4 regions of the Neobacillus sp. 204 genome follow, and region 3 is predicted to be linked to each of the others. Evidence: riboswitches for the same ligand, from Rfam matches in the RefSeq annotation. Region 3 holds a riboswitch; each other region holds the start of a gene.
What was found. Region 3 has a riboswitch for cobalamin ahead of ACJ004_RS23520 ((2Fe-2S) ferredoxin domain-containing protein). Riboswitches for the same ligand answer to the same signal wherever they lie in the genome.
Positions count from the first base shown of each region.

Region 1: it holds a riboswitch for cobalamin, as region 3 does, so the genes downstream of both, metE (5-methyltetrahydropteroyltriglutamate--homocysteine S-methyltransferase) here and ACJ004_RS23520 ((2Fe-2S) ferredoxin domain-containing protein) in region 3, are expected to answer to the same signal.
Region 2: it holds a riboswitch for cobalamin, as region 3 does, so the genes downstream of both, ACJ004_RS12520 (ABC transporter substrate-binding protein) here and ACJ004_RS23520 ((2Fe-2S) ferredoxin domain-containing protein) in region 3, are expected to answer to the same signal.
Region 4: it holds a riboswitch for cobalamin, as region 3 does, so the genes downstream of both, ACJ004_RS06640 (ribonucleoside-diphosphate reductase subunit alpha) here and ACJ004_RS23520 ((2Fe-2S) ferredoxin domain-containing protein) in region 3, are expected to answer to the same signal.

Region 1 covers NZ_JBJORY010000007.1:126,204-128,406, reverse strand. The annotation lists gene ACJ004_RS15880 (helix-turn-helix domain-containing protein) at 1-342, shown strand, start outside; cobalamin riboswitch at 496-691, shown strand; gene metE (5-methyltetrahydropteroyltriglutamate--homocysteine S-methyltransferase) at 838-2,203, shown strand, end outside.
Region 2 covers NZ_JBJORY010000005.1:229,398-231,600, forward strand. The annotation lists gene ACJ004_RS12515 (FecCD family ABC transporter permease) at 1-347, opposite strand, end outside; gene ACJ004_RS12520 (ABC transporter substrate-binding protein) at 313-1,278, opposite strand; cobalamin riboswitch at 1,474-1,665, opposite strand; gene ribH (6,7-dimethyl-8-ribityllumazine synthase) at 1,723-2,193, opposite strand.
Region 3 covers NZ_JBJORY010000013.1:102,703-104,905, reverse strand. The annotation lists gene ACJ004_RS23525 (vWA domain-containing protein) at 1-202, shown strand, start outside; cobalamin riboswitch at 349-543, shown strand; cobalamin riboswitch at 725-912, shown strand; gene ACJ004_RS23520 ((2Fe-2S) ferredoxin domain-containing protein) at 1,043-1,426, shown strand; gene cobJ (precorrin-3B C(17)-methyltransferase) at 1,472-2,203, shown strand, end outside.
Region 4 covers NZ_JBJORY010000002.1:519,257-521,459, forward strand. The annotation lists gene ACJ004_RS06640 (ribonucleoside-diphosphate reductase subunit alpha) at 1-1,264, opposite strand, end outside; cobalamin riboswitch at 1,394-1,592, opposite strand; gene ACJ004_RS06645 (hypothetical protein) at 1,760-2,203, shown strand, end outside.

The sequences.
Region 1 (2,203 bases), on a different contig from region 3:
GAAAATACGGATCTTAGTGAAGTAAGTCCTGTCATTCAACAAGCTATCGGTTATATTAAAGAACATCATCAAGAGAGTATTTCTCTGAATGAAATAGCACAATATTGCTGCTTGAGCCGGCATCATTTTAGTCATTTGTTTACAAAAGAAGTAGGAATTAGTTTAATTGATTATTTAAACCGAATGAGAATTGACATGTCCTTGTCGTATTTAGAAATGACCGATTTACCAATAAGTGAGATTGCTGCCAGAATAGGATTCCATGATGCCAATTATTTTAGCCGCATGTTTAAGAAGTATATGCAGTTTAGCCCTTCAGATTATCGATTAGCAAGAAATTGATCTATTATTATTATCGCTTTACTGTATAAAGGCAGTTTTTTTTACTAATTTACGAAATTGATAGAATTTTACACCATTTTGTATTATGCTTACAGAATACTATCAAATAGATGGTATCGGAAAGCCTGACTCATAGTTCATGCTTTCCATTTAATTGAATACGTGCGAACAGGTTCCTTGAAGCAATGCTCAAGGATGAAAAGGGAAGCTCGGTGCAAATCCGACACGGTCCCGCCACTGTAAAAGGATAATCAGCGCAATGTTTAACGCCACTGATCGATATGATCGGGAAGGTTTGTGCTGGTGATGACCCTTAAGTCAGGAGACCTGCCTGTTTCGACCACACTGAAGACCTACGGGAGATAGGGAGGTGTTAGATGGCTTGCTAATTATAAGACGGGTGACGTATGTCCCACTATATATTAGGCATCTCTAACTTTCTTTTCGATCGTTAGAGATGCCTTTTTTTATTTTAAAAAATCGGGAGGTAATGAGATGAAAAGCAGTAATCTTGGATATCCACGCATTGGGGAAAATCGTGAATGGAAGAAGACTTTAGAAGCGTTTTGGGCAGGAAAGGTAGAAGAGGAAGACTTTCTTCTTCAGATGGAACAGATTCGCCTTCAGCACTTACAAAAGCAAAAGGATAAAGGAATTGATTATATTCCTGTAGGTGATTTTACCCTTTATGATCATATCCTTGATACGGCCGTTATGTTTGGTTTCGTACCAAAAAGGTATGAATATGAGGGAGGAAAAGTGCCGCTCTCCACTTATTTTGCAATGGCTCGAGGCAGCCAGACAGCGGTCGCATCAGAAATGACGAAATGGTTTAACACGAATTATCATTATATAGTTCCAGAACTCACGGGGATCAAACCAACCGTAACCGAAAACAAACCCCTGCTTGCCTATCGTGAGGCGAAGGAAAAACTAGGCATTAACGGAAAGCCAGTCATTGTGGGACCTTATACATTTCTAAAGCTTTCGAAGGGATATGAACAAAAACAATTACCAGCACTTATTTTGCAGATTGTTCCCTTATACGCGCAAATTTTACAGGAGCTTGCGGAAGAAGGGGTAGAATGGGTTCAACTGGATGAACCGACTCTCGTTACATCCATAACAGCTGACGAAATGAAAACTGTCTCTTACATTTACAAACAACTGCAAGAAGCTGCTCCTGAGTTGAAAATCATGCTGCAAACGTATTTTGATTCGGTAGAATATTATTCTGAAGTGATCAATCTTCCAGTTGCCGGGGTTGGTTTGGATTTTGTCCATGGTTTGGAAGGGAATCTACAATCCCTGGCAACGTATGGATTTCCGAAGGATAAGATCCTTGGCGTGGGGTTAATCGATGGGAGGAATATTTGGCGTTCCCAGTTGACGGATAAAGCGAAACTCGTCGAAATCATTACAGGAACTGTTCCAAAAGAGCGGTTGTGGCTGCAGCCATCTTCCAGTTTGCTTCATGTACCAGTTACCCTCAGTCAAGAAACGAATCTTCATCCACTTATTAAGGACGCATTGGCTTTTGCTGATGAAAAATTAGATGAAATTCAATCTCTGGTAAAAAGGGCCCTTCATGGTGAAACAGAGGTTATGAAGGAGTTTAATCAAAGTGAAACCGCACGAAATGATTTGGCTCAGTCTCCGGCGAGAAATCGACTCGAGGTTCAAGAGTCAGTAGCTAGCAGTCTATCACAGGTTGCGAAGCGGCCATCATCATTTGATAAGCGCCGCGAGGACCAACAAGTGTTGGAGCTTCCTTTCCTTCCGACAACTACGATTGGAAGTTTTCCGCAAACGATAGAAATCCGTCAAGCCCGAAGAAAATGGAGAAGGGGCGAGTGGACGA
Region 2 (2,203 bases), on a different contig from region 3:
ACCGACGCGCCGGAGGATACTCCTAATGTATAAGGGTCTGCTAACGGGTTTCTGAGCAAACCTTGAAAGGCTGCCCCTGCAATAGCAAGAGAAGCCCCGACAAGACCTGATAATATCACTCGAGGTAAACGAATATTTAGGACAATACTCGAATACATGGGGTCAATTGTTTCCAATGAGATAACCCCAAATAACTTAGCAGTGATAATCTTAATAATGGTAAAGATTGGAACGGACACCGTTCCAATTGAAATACCTAATAAGATAGAAAGAACTAGGAAAATCCCCGCTATAATATAGGCAAGATACTTATTATTTAAAAACTTCAGGATAGACAGCCTTCGCAAGATCTTCTACTCCTTCAATAATCCTAGGGCCTGAGCGAGTAACGCGATCAGAATTCACATCGACTACTTGCTTATTTTTTACAGCGTTGACTGTTTCCCAGCCTTTTCTGCTTAAAACTTGCTCCGCCGGATTTTTCACATAGTACCCGTATGTAGTAACGATAACATCTGGATTACGTTTAATCATTGCCTCTTGATCAATTTTAATCCAGCCTTCTTGATCATTTGCGATATTTTCTGCATTAATGACACTAAGCATCTGATCCATAAAAGTATTCTTTCCTGGTGTATAAATTTCTGGAGCAGGTGAAACCTCCACAAATACCTTTTTCTTTTCTTTTATTCCCGCAGCCTTTGCTTTAATTTCGGCCAATTTAGCCTTCATCCCTGTGATCATCTCATCTGCTTTCGCAGTTTCACCGGTAGCTTTTCCAATCATATCAATGGAATCATAGACTTGGTCAAAATTTTGAGCATCATTAACAACTAAAACTGTAATCCCAGCATCTTTTAGCTGCTGGAGTCCCGCCTCAGAGTTGTGCGCAGAAGAGGCATGGGCTAACACTAAATCAGGCTTTAAGGAAATGATTTTTTCTAAGTTAATTTCTTGACCGCCGACTTTTTCCTTTTTTGTTGCAGACTCCGGATAATTATCGAAATCAGACACGCCCACCACTTCTTTATCGAGACCTAATGCAAAAGCAATTTCAGTATTACTTGGGATAAGAGAAACGATCTTTTCAGGTTTCTTTTCGATAATAACTTTGGTTTGGGTTGCATCTGTAATCGTTAGGGGATATGTAATCTCCGCCGTTTTCTTTTCAACGCTGGATTTATTGTCTTCGTTAACCTGGTCTTTCTTTTCAGCACAACCTGCTAGAACTCCTACTGTCAATAATACTACTAACAGCAATGAATACAACTTTTTCATTTTTCTCCCTGCTTTCTGTGAAATATCATCTACGTAACAAAAAATAAATCTGTCTTGTGCTAAACAAGATTAGTTGGATAAAAACAAAAAAACATCTCCACAATGTAATGGAGATGTTGGTGTGATTAGATTCAGGTTACTAGTATTAAGTAAAAAGAGTCTAGCCTTCAACACCTTCCTATCCTCGTAGGTTTATTGGCGCACAAGAATTAGGCAGGTTTCCTGGCTCATGGTCATCGCTTCCTATGCCTTCCCATCGTATTCGACAGTGACACAATATAGGTTGCTCTCATTTACAGTGGCGGGACCGCGTTGGCTTATACCAACTTCCCTTTTAAGCTTAAAATCTACTGACAAGATTTTAGCACCTAATTTTAAAAATATTTTTTGTTAAATTAATTATAGAAAAAGTGGAATGATTTGTATATGTTTTTTTACAATAATTTATTGATCAATACTTCTGCATAAATTTGCCATTTCAATTGCAGCTGTTGCGGCATCCCAACCTTTGTTACCTGCCTTTGTACCAGCCCGCTCTATTGCCTGTTCAATGGAATCGGTTGTTAAAACTCCAAAAATAACCGGAATGCCACTTTTTAGATTGATTGCAGAAACACCCTTTGCCACTTCATTACAAACAAAGTCAAAATGTGGAGTTGATCCGCGAATGACGGTTCCTAGTGTGATCACTGCATCATATTTTTTGCTATTAGCCATTTTTTGCGCGATTAATGAAATCTCAAATGCACCTGGTACCCAAGCAAGATCCACATCCTCCTCACTCACTCCATGTCTCTTAAGTGCATCCTGTGCCCCGCTTAATAATTTACTTGTAATGAATTCATTAAAACGTCCAACTACAATTCCTATCTTTAATCCAGATCCAACTAAATTTCCTTCAAAAATATTTCCCATGAGTATGCCT
Region 3 (2,203 bases):
CAATATCGATGCCCTCTCAACGGCTTCACAATTTGGAATCGATGAGGACTTCGCGGTGGAATACCATGCGGACCAGAAAGGAACTCAATTAAATTATGAAGCGGTCAATGAAGTCGTAAGTAATCTTCGAAGCGGCAAAAAGCTTGATCGAAGCTGGAAAGAAGGCATTGAAAAGGATTATAATCGACGTTCGAGGAATTAAATGCCACAGAGCCGGTTCTTATGCTTGAATTAAAAAAGAGAAACAAAAACTTTACCTACCCTCAAAAAAGAGACTTTAAAAAATACTTGATATATTCTATTTGTTAGACTAGTATGATATTATCTTTGAAAAATATAATATGTTTTTGTTAACAAATCAGTTAAGATGCCCTTTGGGCTTAATAGGGAATCTGGTGAAAAGCCAGAACTGTCCCCGCAACTGTAAGTGTGGACGAAATAGGCAAACCACTGTTTCGTATATTAATAGATATACGAATACGGGAAGGGTCTAAAGTAGGAAGATACACAAGTCAGGAGACCTGTCTTAGCTTTTATAGTTTCGATTTCTTCGGGGGTTGAGAAGATGGAACGTTCGCGACAAAAAGTATAGTTTCTTTAACTTGCTTTCCGCTGACGTTTTATCCGTTCAACAACTGTTGAACGGATTTTTTATTTTTACATGATTCTAAATGATTTTTGATTCTCATCGCTTATGTTAGAAGAAACAGACCTTCTATAAAAATTGAATATGATTAGGATAGGTGCGCATAAAGGAAAGAAATGCGCTTAAAAGGGAAGTACGGTTTAATTCCGTCACGGTACCCGCCACTGTATTGGGGAGTTCATTGCAAATGTCACTGGAATTTTTCGGGAAGACGCAATCGAACGATGAACCTTAGTCAGGAGACCTGCCTCTACCTAATGACTTCATTAACCTACGGGACAATAGGTGGAAGTGCTGATAAATACCTCATTTTCTGTCATTTTGTGTGTATTACTCTGCACCCCTATTTTCATAGGGGTGCTTTTTTTCGTAAAAAAAATAAAAGGAGAGTGTTTTATGACAACCTGGAATTTAAAAGGGACGAAACACCATGTATTAATTTGTAACGGCAGCAGCTGTATGAGAAAGGGAGGGGAAGAGGCTACACAAGCGATTCGAAATGAGATTACTAATTTAGATTTGGAGTCAATCATACATACAACAAGAACACGATGTAATGGAAGATGTAAGGATGCCCCTGTTGCTATCGTTTATCCGGAAGGAACTTGGTATAAGAACGTTACGCCGGAGGTGGGAAGTAATATGGTCCGACAGCATCTGATAGGAGGGGCCTGTCTTAAAGACCATGTCATTTATCAATATAGCCACGAAGGATTTATAGCATCAGAAAGAACGGAATGTATCGAAGGGGTTCTAAAGCCTGTTAAAAAGAGTGTCTAGATTAATAGGTTCTTTATTCAATTTCTGGAAGGAGGAGCAAAAAGAGTGCGAGGGAAACTGTTGGTTATTGGCTTTGGCCCAGGAGATGAAAAACATATCACGGAACGGGCAAAAGAAGCCATTCAAGAAAGTGATATCATCATTGGGTACAAAACGTATGTTGATTTAATTCAGGGATTCATAACGGGGAAGCAAATTATTAGCACGGGAATGACAGAAGAAGTGAGCCGGGCCCAAGAGGCTGTTAAACAGGCCGAGCAGGGTAAGAAGGTAGCGGTGATTTCAAGTGGAGATGCCGGTGTTTATGGAATGGCAGGTCTCGTTTACGAAGTGTTAATTGAAAAAGGCTGGAAAAAAGATTCAGGGGTAGAAATCGAGGTTATCCCTGGAATTTCCGCGATTAACTCCTGTGCAGCACTACTCGGAGCGCCAGTCATGCATGATGCATGTACGATTAGTTTAAGTGACCATTTAACACCGTGGAATTTAATCGAGAAAAGAATCGAAGCGGCGGCTCAGGCGGACTTTGTTATTGCTCTTTACAACCCAAAGAGTGGAAGAAGAACAAGACAGATCATGGAAGCGCAAAAAATTCTTTTAAAATATCGGTCTCCCGATACTCCAGTTGGATTGGTAAAGAGTGCGTATCGTGAAAGCCAAAATGTCGTCTTAACCAATTTACAAGACATGCTGGAACATGAAATTGGGATGCTGACGACCGTGTTAATTGGGAATTCTTCTACGTTTTTCTACGATGGCTTAATCATCACCCCGCGC
Region 4 (2,203 bases), on a different contig from region 3:
CTAATTGAGCCACCATGATCCGTGTCATAATATCCATTGCTCGGTAGGTTTTACGAGGTAGAAGCGGGTTTTTAATGGCTTCTTCATATTTCTCAGAAAAATATTTAACATCCGTTTCATCATAAAAATCCTCAAGTCCTAAATGGTTACCATGTTCATCCTTCCAACCCATCATTTGTTTTACTTGATGGGGACAAAATGTATGCCACTGTCCAATACTTCTTCCCTGCTCATCTCTCTCTTCCAATTTTTTCATAAAAAGATCGGGTATAGAGACACCTGTGAAAATATCATGGGCTTTACGGCGTTCATCTCCATTATTTGTTTTCAAATCGAGAAACCCGTTCATAATATCTCTATGGAACAAATCTAGGTACACCGCAATGGCACCTTGGCGTTGTCCTAACTGATCGACACTGACAGCTGTATCATTCACCAATTTTATCCACGGCACCACACCTGAAGAGTTTCCTTTGAATTTCTTAATATCGGAACCAAGTGCACGAACTTTACCATAATAGATCCCAATCCCTCCGCCATCCTTACTTAACCGAGCAATATCCCAATTATTTAAATAGATGCTATCAAGGGAATCATCAACTGTATCAATAAAGCAGGAGGAAAGCTGCCCAAAGCTTTTCCCTGCATTCGCTAAAGTCGGGGTTGCCACCGTCATATATAAATTACTTAATGCCCAATAAGCTTCCTTCACAAGTTGGAGGCGGATCGGCTGCTTTTCATACTTCATAAGAGTCATGGCAATAATCATGAACCGTTCCTGCGGGAGTTCATATACATTTCGGTTATGATCTTGAGCAAGATAACGATCCGCCAGTAAAAATAAACCTATGTAATTAAATAAAAAATCTTTATCTGGATCAATCTCTTTTGCTAATTCATCGATTTCATCTTTACTATATAAGTTTAATAGATCATTAGAATAAATCCCGATATCGGTTAATACTTTTAATAATTTATAAAAGTCACCATATTTTAAAGAACGGTCATATCCGCGGCTTTTTGCAGATTTCCCATATAATTCATTTAAATAAAAGCGGGCAGCAATAAATGTCCAATCCGGTTGGTCCATAGCAATTTGGTTCACTGCATAAAGTAATGCTTGCTGGTTTGCTTCTAACTCTGTTACATTCAGTTCGCTTATTCGGTTTTTTAGTTCTGTTGTGTTAATTTGATATTGTCCTGTAACTTGTTCAATAGCTTCTAAAACATAATGAAGTTCGGATTGTAGTTCCTTAGTCATCATTTCAATTCCCCCTATAATAAAAAAATCCGCTCAACGGTAATTGAGCGGATGAAACGATAACTATACAAATGGAAAAAAATCAAATCCCTTTTGTCGCCATCGTTCATCTTCTCAATCCCCGAAGAAGTTGAAACAACTTAAGAAAGACAGGTCTCCTGACTAATACTTCTTCCTACTTTGAACCCTTCCCATATAAGTACCTAATCAATTAGACAGTTTTATACAGTGGTTTGTTCATTTCGTCAGCATTTACAGTTGCGGGGGCAGTTCTGGATTTACACCAGATTCCCTTTTAAGCCACAATGGCATCATCTCTTAAGGCTAACACAATATATAGTTTTATAATTATCATTCGAAACAATATATAGTGAATCAATTAAATTAAATAATAGTATAGTAAATAAAATATTTCAAGTCTATTATTATATAAAAATGAAACTTATCTGGGTTCATATCCGTAAATGAAGAAAGATCAAGTTGAAAAGGGGCATTTATATGGGGAACATATTTCTATTTACGTTGATTATCGGGATTGCTGCGGCACTTATTCTAATACCTATTTTTAAACATGATCAAGCAAGTAAAAAGGAAGGAAAAAAACTAAATATCGGTGTCTCCATTGCTGTTGTTGTGCTTCTCATGCTAGCTGTGTTTTCATTCTATTATTTCAGTAATTTTGATAGAAATTTCACCTCATTATGGCCGTTAGCAATTATTGTTTCCGCTGCTGGAGCCGTTCTTTCCAATGGTACAGAAAGAAAGATCAAAGGACTACTTTTCCTCGCAAGTCTTTGCCTGGGGATTTATTTCTTAACTGCCTTTATTTTTAATGCTGATAAAAAATATGAAGTGGCCAAGATGGCTGAAAAGGTGGAGATTCAAACCTTTGATGAAAAAGAAACACCTGCCAGTGTTCCGCCACAGTTTGCCCGTAACAAA